DNA from 3 places in the Kitasatospora sp. NPDC097605 genome. Region 3 is predicted to be linked to each of the others. Evidence: riboswitches for the same ligand, from Rfam matches in the RefSeq annotation. Region 3 holds a riboswitch; each other region holds the start of a gene.

The links. Region 3 has a riboswitch for cobalamin ahead of metE (5-methyltetrahydropteroyltriglutamate--homocysteine S-methyltransferase). Riboswitches for the same ligand answer to the same signal wherever they lie in the genome.
Region 1: another riboswitch for cobalamin. It lies ahead of ABTX81_RS22265 (cobalamin biosynthesis protein); the one in region 3 lies ahead of metE (5-methyltetrahydropteroyltriglutamate--homocysteine S-methyltransferase).
Region 2: another riboswitch for cobalamin. It lies ahead of nicT (Nickel transporter NicT); the one in region 3 lies ahead of metE (5-methyltetrahydropteroyltriglutamate--homocysteine S-methyltransferase).

The regions. Positions count from the first base shown of each region.
Region 1 covers NZ_JBEOSF010000019.1:83,587-86,853, reverse strand. The annotation lists gene ABTX81_RS22270 (alpha/beta hydrolase family protein) at 138-1,253, opposite strand; cobalamin riboswitch at 1,464-1,625, shown strand; gene ABTX81_RS22265 (cobalamin biosynthesis protein) at 1,676-2,662, shown strand; gene ABTX81_RS22260 (cobyric acid synthase) at 2,659-3,267, shown strand, end outside.
Region 2 covers NZ_JBEOSF010000064.1:8,468-11,734, forward strand. The annotation lists gene ABTX81_RS38490 (AAA family ATPase) at 1-105, shown strand, start outside; gene ABTX81_RS38495 (Fpg/Nei family DNA glycosylase) at 190-1,026, shown strand; cobalamin riboswitch at 1,214-1,420, shown strand; gene nicT (Nickel transporter NicT) at 1,451-2,551, shown strand; gene ABTX81_RS38505 (M24 family metallopeptidase) at 2,632-3,267, shown strand, end outside.
Region 3 covers NZ_JBEOSF010000010.1:64,626-67,892, forward strand. The annotation lists gene metE (5-methyltetrahydropteroyltriglutamate--homocysteine S-methyltransferase) at 1-1,500, opposite strand, end outside; cobalamin riboswitch at 1,649-1,885, opposite strand; gene ABTX81_RS14030 (TetR/AcrR family transcriptional regulator) at 1,966-2,670, shown strand; gene ABTX81_RS14035 (amidohydrolase) at 2,711-3,267, opposite strand, start outside.

The DNA of each region.
Region 1 (3,267 bases), on a different contig from region 3:
GGGGCGGGAGGGGGGCGCGGGGGCTCGACAAGATCGGGCAACAGAGGCCAAACCGACTGGCTTGATCTTTGTGGCGGGTTCATGCCACTTGGAACGGGTGCGCCCCGGGATTCCGGACCCAGGGGGGGCTGAGGGGGTCAGCAGAACGGCGTGAGCCAGCGGCGCAGGGTCTCCGCGTAGCGGTCCGGATCGGTGTTCCAGAGGGCCGCGTGATCACCCCCGGGGAAGGCCTGGAGGTTGACGACGTCCGGGCGGCCGTGGGCGAGCCGCTCGGCGGCGGCGAACGGGGCCACCGGGTCGTCGGGGCCGTGCAGCACCAGGGTGGGCACCCGCAGGTCGGCGCCCTCGGCGAGGCGGGCGAAGTCGGCCAGATCCACGCCGGTGCGGCCCTCGGCGGCGAGCGCGCCGAGTTCGGCGGCCGCGCCCCGGAAGCCGGCCCGGGCGGCGTCCCGGCGGGCGGTGGCCGGCCAGTCCAGCACCGGCGAGTCCAGCACCAGGCTGCTGATCGCGGGGGCGAGGTCCGAGCGGGCGGCGGTGTGCAGGGCCATCGTGGCGCCGAGCGACCAGCCGTAGAGCACGACCCGGCCCGCGCCGGCGTCCAGCGCGGTCCGCACCGCCGCCTCGACGTCGCGCCACTCCGTCTCGCCGAAGTGGCCGAGGCCGTCCGGGGAGGCGGGGGCGCCGGCGTCGCCGCGGTAGGTGACGACGAGCGCGGGCAGGCCGAGGCGCCGCAGCTCGGGCAGCACCGGCAGGCTCTGCGCCCGGTCGGCGTCGGGGCCGTGCACCAGGACCACCCAGGTGCCGCGCTTGCCGTCCAGCCGCCAGGCGGGCAGCGCGCCCAGCTCGCCCTCGACGGCGGTCTCGGCGAACGGCAGGCCGAGCGCCCGGCCCGGGTCGCCGAGGTGGACGCGCGGGGTGAAGCGGACCTCGGTGCCGGGGGTGAGGGTGCCGGCGTCGGCCCGGACCAGCCGGCGGGTGACGTCCCGCTCGTCGCGCTCCAGGACCTCCCCGACGACGGCGTGGCCGTCCTCGCCCCACTCGACGGCCCAGCGGCCCGGGCGCTCGCTGACCGGGGTGCGGGTGAAGGTGACCCGCCCGGCACCGAGGCCGCGGACGATCACCGGGCCGGTCCGGACGCGGTCCCTCCCGGCCGGGCGGACCATCCGTTCGGACGCCCGGCGGCCGATCACCAGCACGGCGGCCCCGGTGCCGACGGCGGCGGCCGCCACGGTGGCCGCGATTCCCCAACGCATACTCGCTCCCCGGTGCTCGGTGTCTGCCCGGTGTCCGGCTCGCTGCCCGGACCCACCCCTCAGTCCACTCGCGCGGGCGGGGGGAAGCCAGTAGGACACGGCCGTCCGGGTAGTTCCGGGAGGAAAATCACATGGGCGCGGCGGGGCGGCCCGGCGTGTGACCAACACCCTCCAGGACCTCGGTTGACTCCCGGTTCGGGCCCGTGATGGGATCCTTCAGCCAATACGGAGGCATGCAGAGGAAGCCGGTGCGAGTCCGGCGCGGTCCCGCCACTGTCACCGGGGAGCACGACCGGAACACGCCACGGCGGGCCGTCAGAAGCCGCTGGAAGGCCCGGGGTGTGCGTTCGACCCGGAAGCCAGGAGACTCTCGCCCCCGGTACGTCGATCCAGGGCGCGGACCCTGAGTGAGGACACGCACGATGCTGCGCCCTGCCGTGCGCCCGCCGATCCGGGCCGCCGCCTTCGCCGCGGGCGCCCTCGTCGGGTACCTGGCCGACGCCCGGTTCGCCGACCCGCGCCGCGGCCACCCGGTGGCCGGCTTCGGCTCCGCCGCCGGCCGGCTGGAGCGCCTGCTCTGGCGCGACCACCGCGCCGCCGGCACCGCCTTCACCGCCCTGACCGTGGGCACCGTCGCGGCCGGCGCGCTCGCCGCCGACCGGCTGCTGACCCGCCGTCCGCTCGGCCGGGCCGCCCTGGCCGCCGCCGCGACCTGGACGGTGCTCGGCGGCACCTCGCTGACCCGGGAGGCCCGCACCGTCGGCCGCGCGCTGGCGGCCGGCGACCTGACGGCGGCACGGGAGCGGCTGCCGCACCTGTGCGGACGCGACCCGAGCGCCCTGGACGAGCAGCAGCTGGCCCGCGCGGTCGTCGAGTCGGTGGCCGAGAACACCGCCGACGCCGTGGTCAACGCCCTGGTCTGGGGCGGTCTCGCGGGCACGCCGGGCCTGCTGGCGTTCCGCGCGGTGAACACCCTGGACGCGATGGTCGGTCACCGCTCGCCCCGCTACGCCCGGTTCGGCTGGGCCTCGGCGCGGCTGGACGACGTGGCCGGCTGGCCGGGCGCGCGGCTGACCGCGCTGCTGGCGGTCGCCGCCGCCCCCGAACCGCGCACCGCCTGGCGGGTCTGGCGGCGCGACGGCTCGGCGCACCCCAGCCCGAACGCCGGTCAGGCCGAGTCGGCCTTCGCCGGTGCGGTGGGCGTGCGGCTCGGTGGGACGCTGCGGTACGGCGCGCGGGTGGAGGACCGTCCCGTGCTGGGCGGGGAGCTGCGGCCGGTCGGGGTGGACGACATCGAACGGGCCTGCGTGCTCTCCCGGCGGGTGGGCGCGCTGGCCCTGGGTACGACGGTCGCCGGGCACCTGCTGCTCCGGGCGGCCCTGGGCGGGATGCGGAGGAGTGGGTCATGAGCAGGGCGTTGCTGGTCGCCGGGACGACCTCGGACGCGGGCAAGAGCGTGGTCACCGCGGGCATCTGCCGCTGGCTGGCCCGGCAGGGTGTCGCGGTCGCGCCGTTCAAAGCGCAGAACATGTCGCTGAACTCCTTCGTCACCGCCGACGGCGCCGAGATCGGCCGCGCGCAGGCGATGCAGGCGCAGGCGGCCCGGGTGGAGCCGGAGGCGGCGATGAACCCGGTGCTGCTCAAGCCCGGCGCCGACGGCCGCAGCCAGGTGGTGCTGCTGGGCCGGCCGGTCGCCGAGGTCGGCGCGCTGGACTACCGCGAACGCAAGCCGGTGCTGCTGGAACGCGCCCTGGAGTGCCTGGCGGACCTGCGCCGGCGCTTCGACGTGGTGGTCTGCGAGGGCGCGGGATCGCCCGCCGAGATCAACCTGCGCGACCGCGACATCGCCAACATGGGCCTGGCCACCGCCGCCGGGCTGCCGGTGGTGGTGGTCGGCGACATCGACCGGGGCGGGGTGTTCGCGGCGATGTACGGGACGCTGGCGCTGCTGTCGGCGGAGGACCAGCGGCATGTGGCGGGCTGGTTCGTCAACAAGTTCCGCGGCGACGCGCGG
Region 2 (3,267 bases), on a different contig from region 3:
TCCGGGCTGCCGATCATCGACAACTCCCACCTCGACGTGGCCGCCACGGCCGCCGAACTCGACCGGGTGATCCTGGCCCGGCTGATGGGCATCCCGGTCCGCTGAGGCCCCCGGCGGCGGGGCCGGACTGTCGGTGCCGGCTGCGATGATGGACGGGTCCTGAACGAACCACCGGGGGGAGCCGCGCCCGTGCCGGAAGGCCACATCATCCACCGCCTCGCCGCCGAGAACCACCGTGCCTTCGGCGGCCGGCCGGTCCGTGCCAGCAGCCCGCAGGGCCGCTTCGCGGACGGCGCCAAGCTGATCGACGGACGGGAGCTGGTCGCGGCCGAGGCCACCGGCAAGCACCTCTTCCTCGGCTTCGGCGAGGACGCCTGGGTACACGTCCACCTCGGCCTGTACGGCGGCTTCACCTTCGGCGAGATCGGCGACGGCCCGGTGCCCGCGCCGGTCGGCCTGGTCCGGCTGCGCCTGGAGAACGACGAGCACGTCGCGGACCTGCGCGGTCCCAACACCTGTGCGCTGATCACCGGCGCCGAGAAGGCCGCCGTCGCCGCCCGCCTCGGTCCGGACCCGCTGCGCGCCGACGCCGACCCGGACGGCGCCTGGCGGCGGATAACGGGCAGCCGTACGACGATCGCCGCCCTGCTGATGGACCAGAAGGTGCTGGCCGGGGTCGGCAACGTCTACCGCGCCGAGGTGCTGTTCCGGCACGGCATCGACCCGCAGCTGCCCGGCCGCGACCTGCGCCGCGCCGAGTGGGACGCGATCTGGGCCGACCTGGTCGCCCTGATGCGCGAGGGCGTCGGCGCCGGCCGCATCGACACCGTCCGCCCCGAGCACACCCCCGAGGCGATGAACCGCCCCCCGCGCGTCGACGACCACGGCGGCGAGGTCTACGTCTACCGCCGCGCCGGCCAGCCGTGCCTGGTCTGCGCCACCGACGTCCGCACCGAGGAACACGCCTCGCGCAACCTCTTCTGGTGCCCCACCTGCCAGCCCGCGCGAGCGACCGCCGCGCGGTAGACGGAGCGCGGGTCCGTACGCTTCGCAGGTGCGGGACCGGCAGAGCGCGACCCTGGCAAAGGGAAACCGACCGGGCGGATCCCTCGGTGGCGAAGGCGTTCGCCGATCGGAGCGCCTGCATGAAGCGTTCGCGCAGGCGGGGGAGTTGTGACGCTGGACACCGGGCGGGTGCGAGGCCTTGCACGGGTCCGTCCGGGGACCCTACGGTGTTCCCGCCGTGGTGCTCGGGAAGACCGGTGACGGACCCTCAGGGGTCCCAGTCCGGAGCGGCCCTCGCCACTGTGATCGGGGGAGAGTGTCCGTACCCATGACGCCACTGGGCGCCTCGCGCGCTTGGGAAGGCGGGTACGGAAGCCCCGTCAGCCAGGAGACCGGCCGCGGCATCTCACGAAGTCATTCCACGAGGTGCTGGAGCGTGATCCGCATGACCCTGCCCGAAACCGCCGCCCTGCCCGCCTTCCGCTGGCGCCGCGAGGACACCCTGCGCACCGCCGGGCTGATGGGCGTGATCCTCGCCATGCACGTGGTGGCGTTCGGCACGCTGATCTTCCTGGTCGCACCGGAGGAGTACGAGGTGGGCACCCAGGTCTTCGGAGTGGGCCTGGGCATCACCGCGTACACCCTCGGCATGCGGCACGCCTTCGACGCCGACCACATCGCGGTGATCGACAACACCACCCGCAAGCTGATGGCGGACGGCAAGCGCCCGGTCTCGGTGGGCTTCTGGTTCGCCCTCGGCCACTCCTCGATGGTGGTGATGATGGCCGCCCTCGTGGCGGGCGGCGCCCAGCTGGCCAACACCCTGATGGACGACGAGTCGACCACCCACCAGTGGCTGGGCATGGTCGGCACCTCGGCCTCCGGCGTCTTCCTCTACCTGATCGGCGCGCTCAACCTGGCCGCGCTGTTCGGCATCCTCAAGGTCTTCCGTTCGATGAGGGCCGGGAAGTTCGACGAGGCCGAGCTGGAGGCGCACCTGAACGCCCGCGGCCTGCTGGCGCGGGTGCTGAACCGCGCGACCCGCTCGATCACCCGCCCCGGCCAGATGTTCCCGGTCGGCATGGTGCTGGGCCTGGGCTTCGACACCGCGACCGAGGTCACCCTGATGGTGATGGCCGGCTCCGGCGCGGCCTCCGGCCTGCCCTGGTACGCGATCGTCTGCCTGCCGCTGCTGTTCGCGGCCGGGATGAGCCTGTTCGACACCCTGGACGGCACCTTCATGAACTTCGCCTACCAGTGGGCCTTCTCCAACCCGGTGCGCAAGGTCTACTACAACCTGACCATCACCGGCCTGTCCATCGCGGTCGCCTTCGTCATCGGCACCATCGAACTGGTCGGCGTCCTGCACGAGAAGCTCGACCTGACCGACCCGGTGACCGGCTGGATCGCGGACATCTCGCTGGACAACGTCGGCTACGCGATCGTCGGCCTGTTCGTGGTCGTCTGGGCCGCCGCCATCGCCTACTGGCGGCTGGCCGGGGTGGAGCGGAAGTGGGCCCCGAATCCCGCCGCGGGCGCGGAGTAGCGGCCGGGGCGGGCCGTCGCGGCGGCCCGGGTGGGGGCGTTCGGCGGGCGGATCGGTGGCCGGGTTCGTAGGCTCGACGCATGGCTGATGCGTACGCGGGCCGCCGGGAGCGGTTGCGGGAGCACTGCGGTGCGTCCGGGGCCGACGCGGCGCTGGTCACCCGGGCGGCGAACGTGCGGTACCTCACCGGGTGCCCGCCGTGCGGGGCGACGCTGCTGCTGACCCGGGACCGGGCGCTGCTCGCGCTGCCGGACGACCTGCCGCCGGACGACACCGGTGAGCACCTGATCGTTCCCGAGGTCACCCGGGTGCCGGTGGCGGCCGGGACGGACACCGCGCTGGCCGCGGCGGCCGCCGCGGCGCGGCTGGGGGTGGCCGGGCTCGCGGTGGAGGAGCACGACCTGACCGTCACCCGGCACCGGGCGGTGGCCGGGCTGGCGGAGGGGGTGCGGCTGACCGACGTCGGCCAGGCGGTCGAGCGGCTGCGGGTGGTCAAGGACGAGCACGAGATCGCCGACCTGCGGATCGCCGCCGAGATCGCCGACCAGGCGCTCGGCGAGCTGCTGGAGTCGATCCTGGTCGGGCGCACCGAACGGCACCTGGCGATGGAGCTGGAGCGCCGGATGATCGACCACGGCGCGGACCGGGCGGCCTTCCCGGTCTCGGTCGGCACCGGCAGCCATTCCGGCCAGCCGGCGCACCAGCCCACCGACCGG
Region 3 (3,267 bases):
GGGCTCGCCGTGCACCAGGACGTCGAGTCCGGCCTTCTCCTGGTACGCGATCACCTCGCGCACCTCGGCCTCCATGCGCTCGCGGTAGGCGGCGGCGTCGATCCGGCCCGCGCCCAGGTCGGCGCGGGCGGTCCGCAGTTCGGTGGTCTGCGGGAAGGAGCCGATCGTGGTGGTGGGGAGCAGCGGCAGGCCGAGGCGGGCGCGCTGGGCGCGGGCGCGCTCGGGGTAGGGCTGGGTGCGGCGGGCGTCGTCGGCGGTGACGGCGGCGGTGCGGGCGCGCACGGCGGGGTCGCGGGTGATCGGGGAGGTGGCGCGGGAGGCCAGGTCGGCGCGGTTGGCGGCGAGTTCGCCCGCGATCGCGGCGGTGCCCTCGCGCAGGCCGCGGGCGAGCAGGGCGGCCTCCTCGGCCTTCTGACGGGCGAAGGCGAGCCAGCGGGCGATCTGCGGGTCGAGGTCGCGTTCGGCGGTGACGTCGATCGGCACGTGCAGCAGGGAGCAGGACGGCGCCACGTCCACCCGGCCGGCCAGGCCGAGCAGGGTGGCCAGGGTCGCCAGCGACCGCTCCAGGTTGTTGATCCAGATGTTGCGGCCGTCGACGACGCCGGCGACCAGGCGCTTGCCGGGCAGTCCGCCGGCGGCGGCGAGGTCGTCCAGGTTGGCGGCGGCCGGTCCGGTGAAGTCCAGCGCCAAGCCCTCCACGGGAGCCTTCGCCAGCACCGGAAGCGCCTCGCCGAGGCGGTCGAAGTAGCTCGCCACCAGCAGCTTCGGCCGGTCGGTGAGGGCGCCGAGGTCCCGGTAGGCGCGGGCGGCGGCGTTCAGTCCGGCCGGGGTGCGGTCCTGGACGAGGGCGGGCTCGTCGAGCTGCACCCACTCGGCGCCGGCCGCGCGCAGGTCGGCGAGGAGTTCGGCGTAGACCGGCAGCAGCCGGTCCAGCAGGGTGAGCGGCTGGAAGTCCTCCGCCGCCCCGGGCGCGGGCTTGGCCAGCAGCAGGTAGGTGACCGGGCCGACCAGCACCGGGCGGGCCGCGTGGCCGGCGGCGAGGGCCTCGGTCAGTTCACCGACGGCCTTGCCGGAGTTCGCGGTGAAGGCGGTGCCGGGGCCCAACTCCGGGACGAGGTAGTGGTAGTTGGTGTCGAACCACTTGGTCATCTCCAGCGGCGCGGCGTCCTGGGTGCCGCGCGCCATGGCGAAGTAGCCGTCCAGCGGGTCGGCGTCGACGGCGGCCCGGTGCCGGGCGGGGACCGCGCCGACGGCGACGGTGGTGTCGAGCACGTGGTCGTAGAGCGAGAAATCGCCGGTGGGGACCTCACGGACACCGGCCTCGGCGAGCCGGCGCCAGTTCTCCCGGCGCAGTCCGGCGGCCGTGGTGAGCAGCGCCTCGGCCGTGACCGTGCCCTTCCAGTAGCCCTCGACGGCCTTCTTGAGTTCCCGGTCCCGGCCCTGCCGGGGGTAGCCGTGGACGGTGGCCAGGGTGGCCGCGGCTGCGGACGTCGCTGTCAAGGGACTCTCCTTCGCGAGTCTTGCTCCTCAAGTGCCCGGTGACGGGACGAGGACGCGAAGGGAGGACGGACCGGACGGACGCCCGTACGGCTCCGCCAGGTCTGCACGCCGACCCGCCCACGAGGTCACCGGAAGCCGCGTGCGATCGGTCGCGCGCGGACAGCGGGCAGGTCTTCGGACTCGCGGGCACGCCCACCCTGTGAAGGGCGGACACCTACTGGCCGTCGCTTCCCAGACCCGACCGGGCCCAGTGCGTATGACGGCGGTCGTTCCCGCTCACCGCTGCGGGGCAGTCCCGGACTGGCCGATTGAAAGGCGTCACCGGGTTCCCTCTTACGACGCGCCTGCCTGGAGGACAGGGCGAACCAGCTGCACCGCCAGCCTAGACGCAGAACGGCGGCCCCGTCACGGATTTCCGCCGACAGCCCCTGTGCTACGTCAAGGGCGTTGACGTAGCCTTCCCGGGTGAGCGAACGCGTAGTGCCCGAACCCCAGCGACGCCGCCGGCGGCCCACCAAGCAGGGGGTGGTGCTCTCCCACGAACTGATCGTCGACACGGCGCTGCGGCTGGTCGGGCAGCACGGCGCGGAGGCGCTCACCGTGCGCAGGCTCGGCACCGCGCTCGGCGCCGACCCCAGCGCGGTCTACCGGTACTTCCACAGCGCGGACGATCTGCTGCTCGCCGTCGCCGAGGAGCTGATCGCCCGCGCCCAGCACGGCTGGCGGGCCACCGGCGACTGGCGGGCCGACCTGCGGGAGATCGGTCTGCGGATCCATGCGAGCTACCGGGCCCACCCGCAGGCCGCGCTGCTCGCCGCCCACCGCACCACCGGGCGCGCCCATGAGATCGCCGCCGTCGAGGCCATCCTCGGCGTGCTGCGCGACGCGGGCTTCCCCGACCCGGAGGCCGTGCGGATCTACCACGCGTTCGTCGACCAGAGCCTCGGCTTCGCCGTGCTGGACGCCGCCGCGCTCGCACTGCCGGCCGCCGCGCAGTCGGCGGACCTGCGGGTCTGGCACGCCGCGTACGGCCGGCTCGACGCCGCGGCCAATCCGCACATCGCCGCCACCGCGCACCTGCTCGCCGCCGACATGCGGCGCAGCGGCTACCCGTTCGCGCTGGAGCTGCTGCTGGACGCCGCCGAGGCCCGGCTGGCGGCGACGCGCTGAGCGCCGCCGCCGGCCGGCCGGCCCGGCTGCCGGCCTCGGATCAGTCGGCCCTGTGGACGAGTTCACCGCCGACGTAGGTCCGCAGCACCCGGGCGGCGGCGATCTCCTCGGGCGGGCCGGTGAGGATGTCGCGGTCGAGGACGACGAGGTCGGCGAGGTTGCCGGCGGCGAGGGTGCCGGCGTCGTCGTGGCCGTTCACGTGCGCGGAGCCGGCCGTGTAGGCGGCGATCGCGGAGGCCAGGTCGAGCCGCTGCTCGGGCAGGAACACCCGCTCGTCGACCGCGTCCGGCTCCCGGCGGTTGACCGCCACGTGCAGCCCGGCCAGCGGGTCCGGGCTGCTCACCGGCCAGTCGCTGCCCGCCGCGAGGGTGGCGCCCGCCCGCTGGAGCGCTCCGAACGGGTACTGCCGGGCGGCCCGCTCGGGGCCGAGGAACGGGATGGTCAGCTCGTCCATCTGCGGTTCGTGGGCCGCCCAGAGCGGCTGGATGTTGGCGATCGCGCCGAGCCTGGCGAAGCGCGGCAGGTCGTCCGGGTGGACCACCTGGAGGTGGGCGAGGTGGTGGCGGGTGTCGCGCCGGCCGTTGGCGGCGCGGGCGG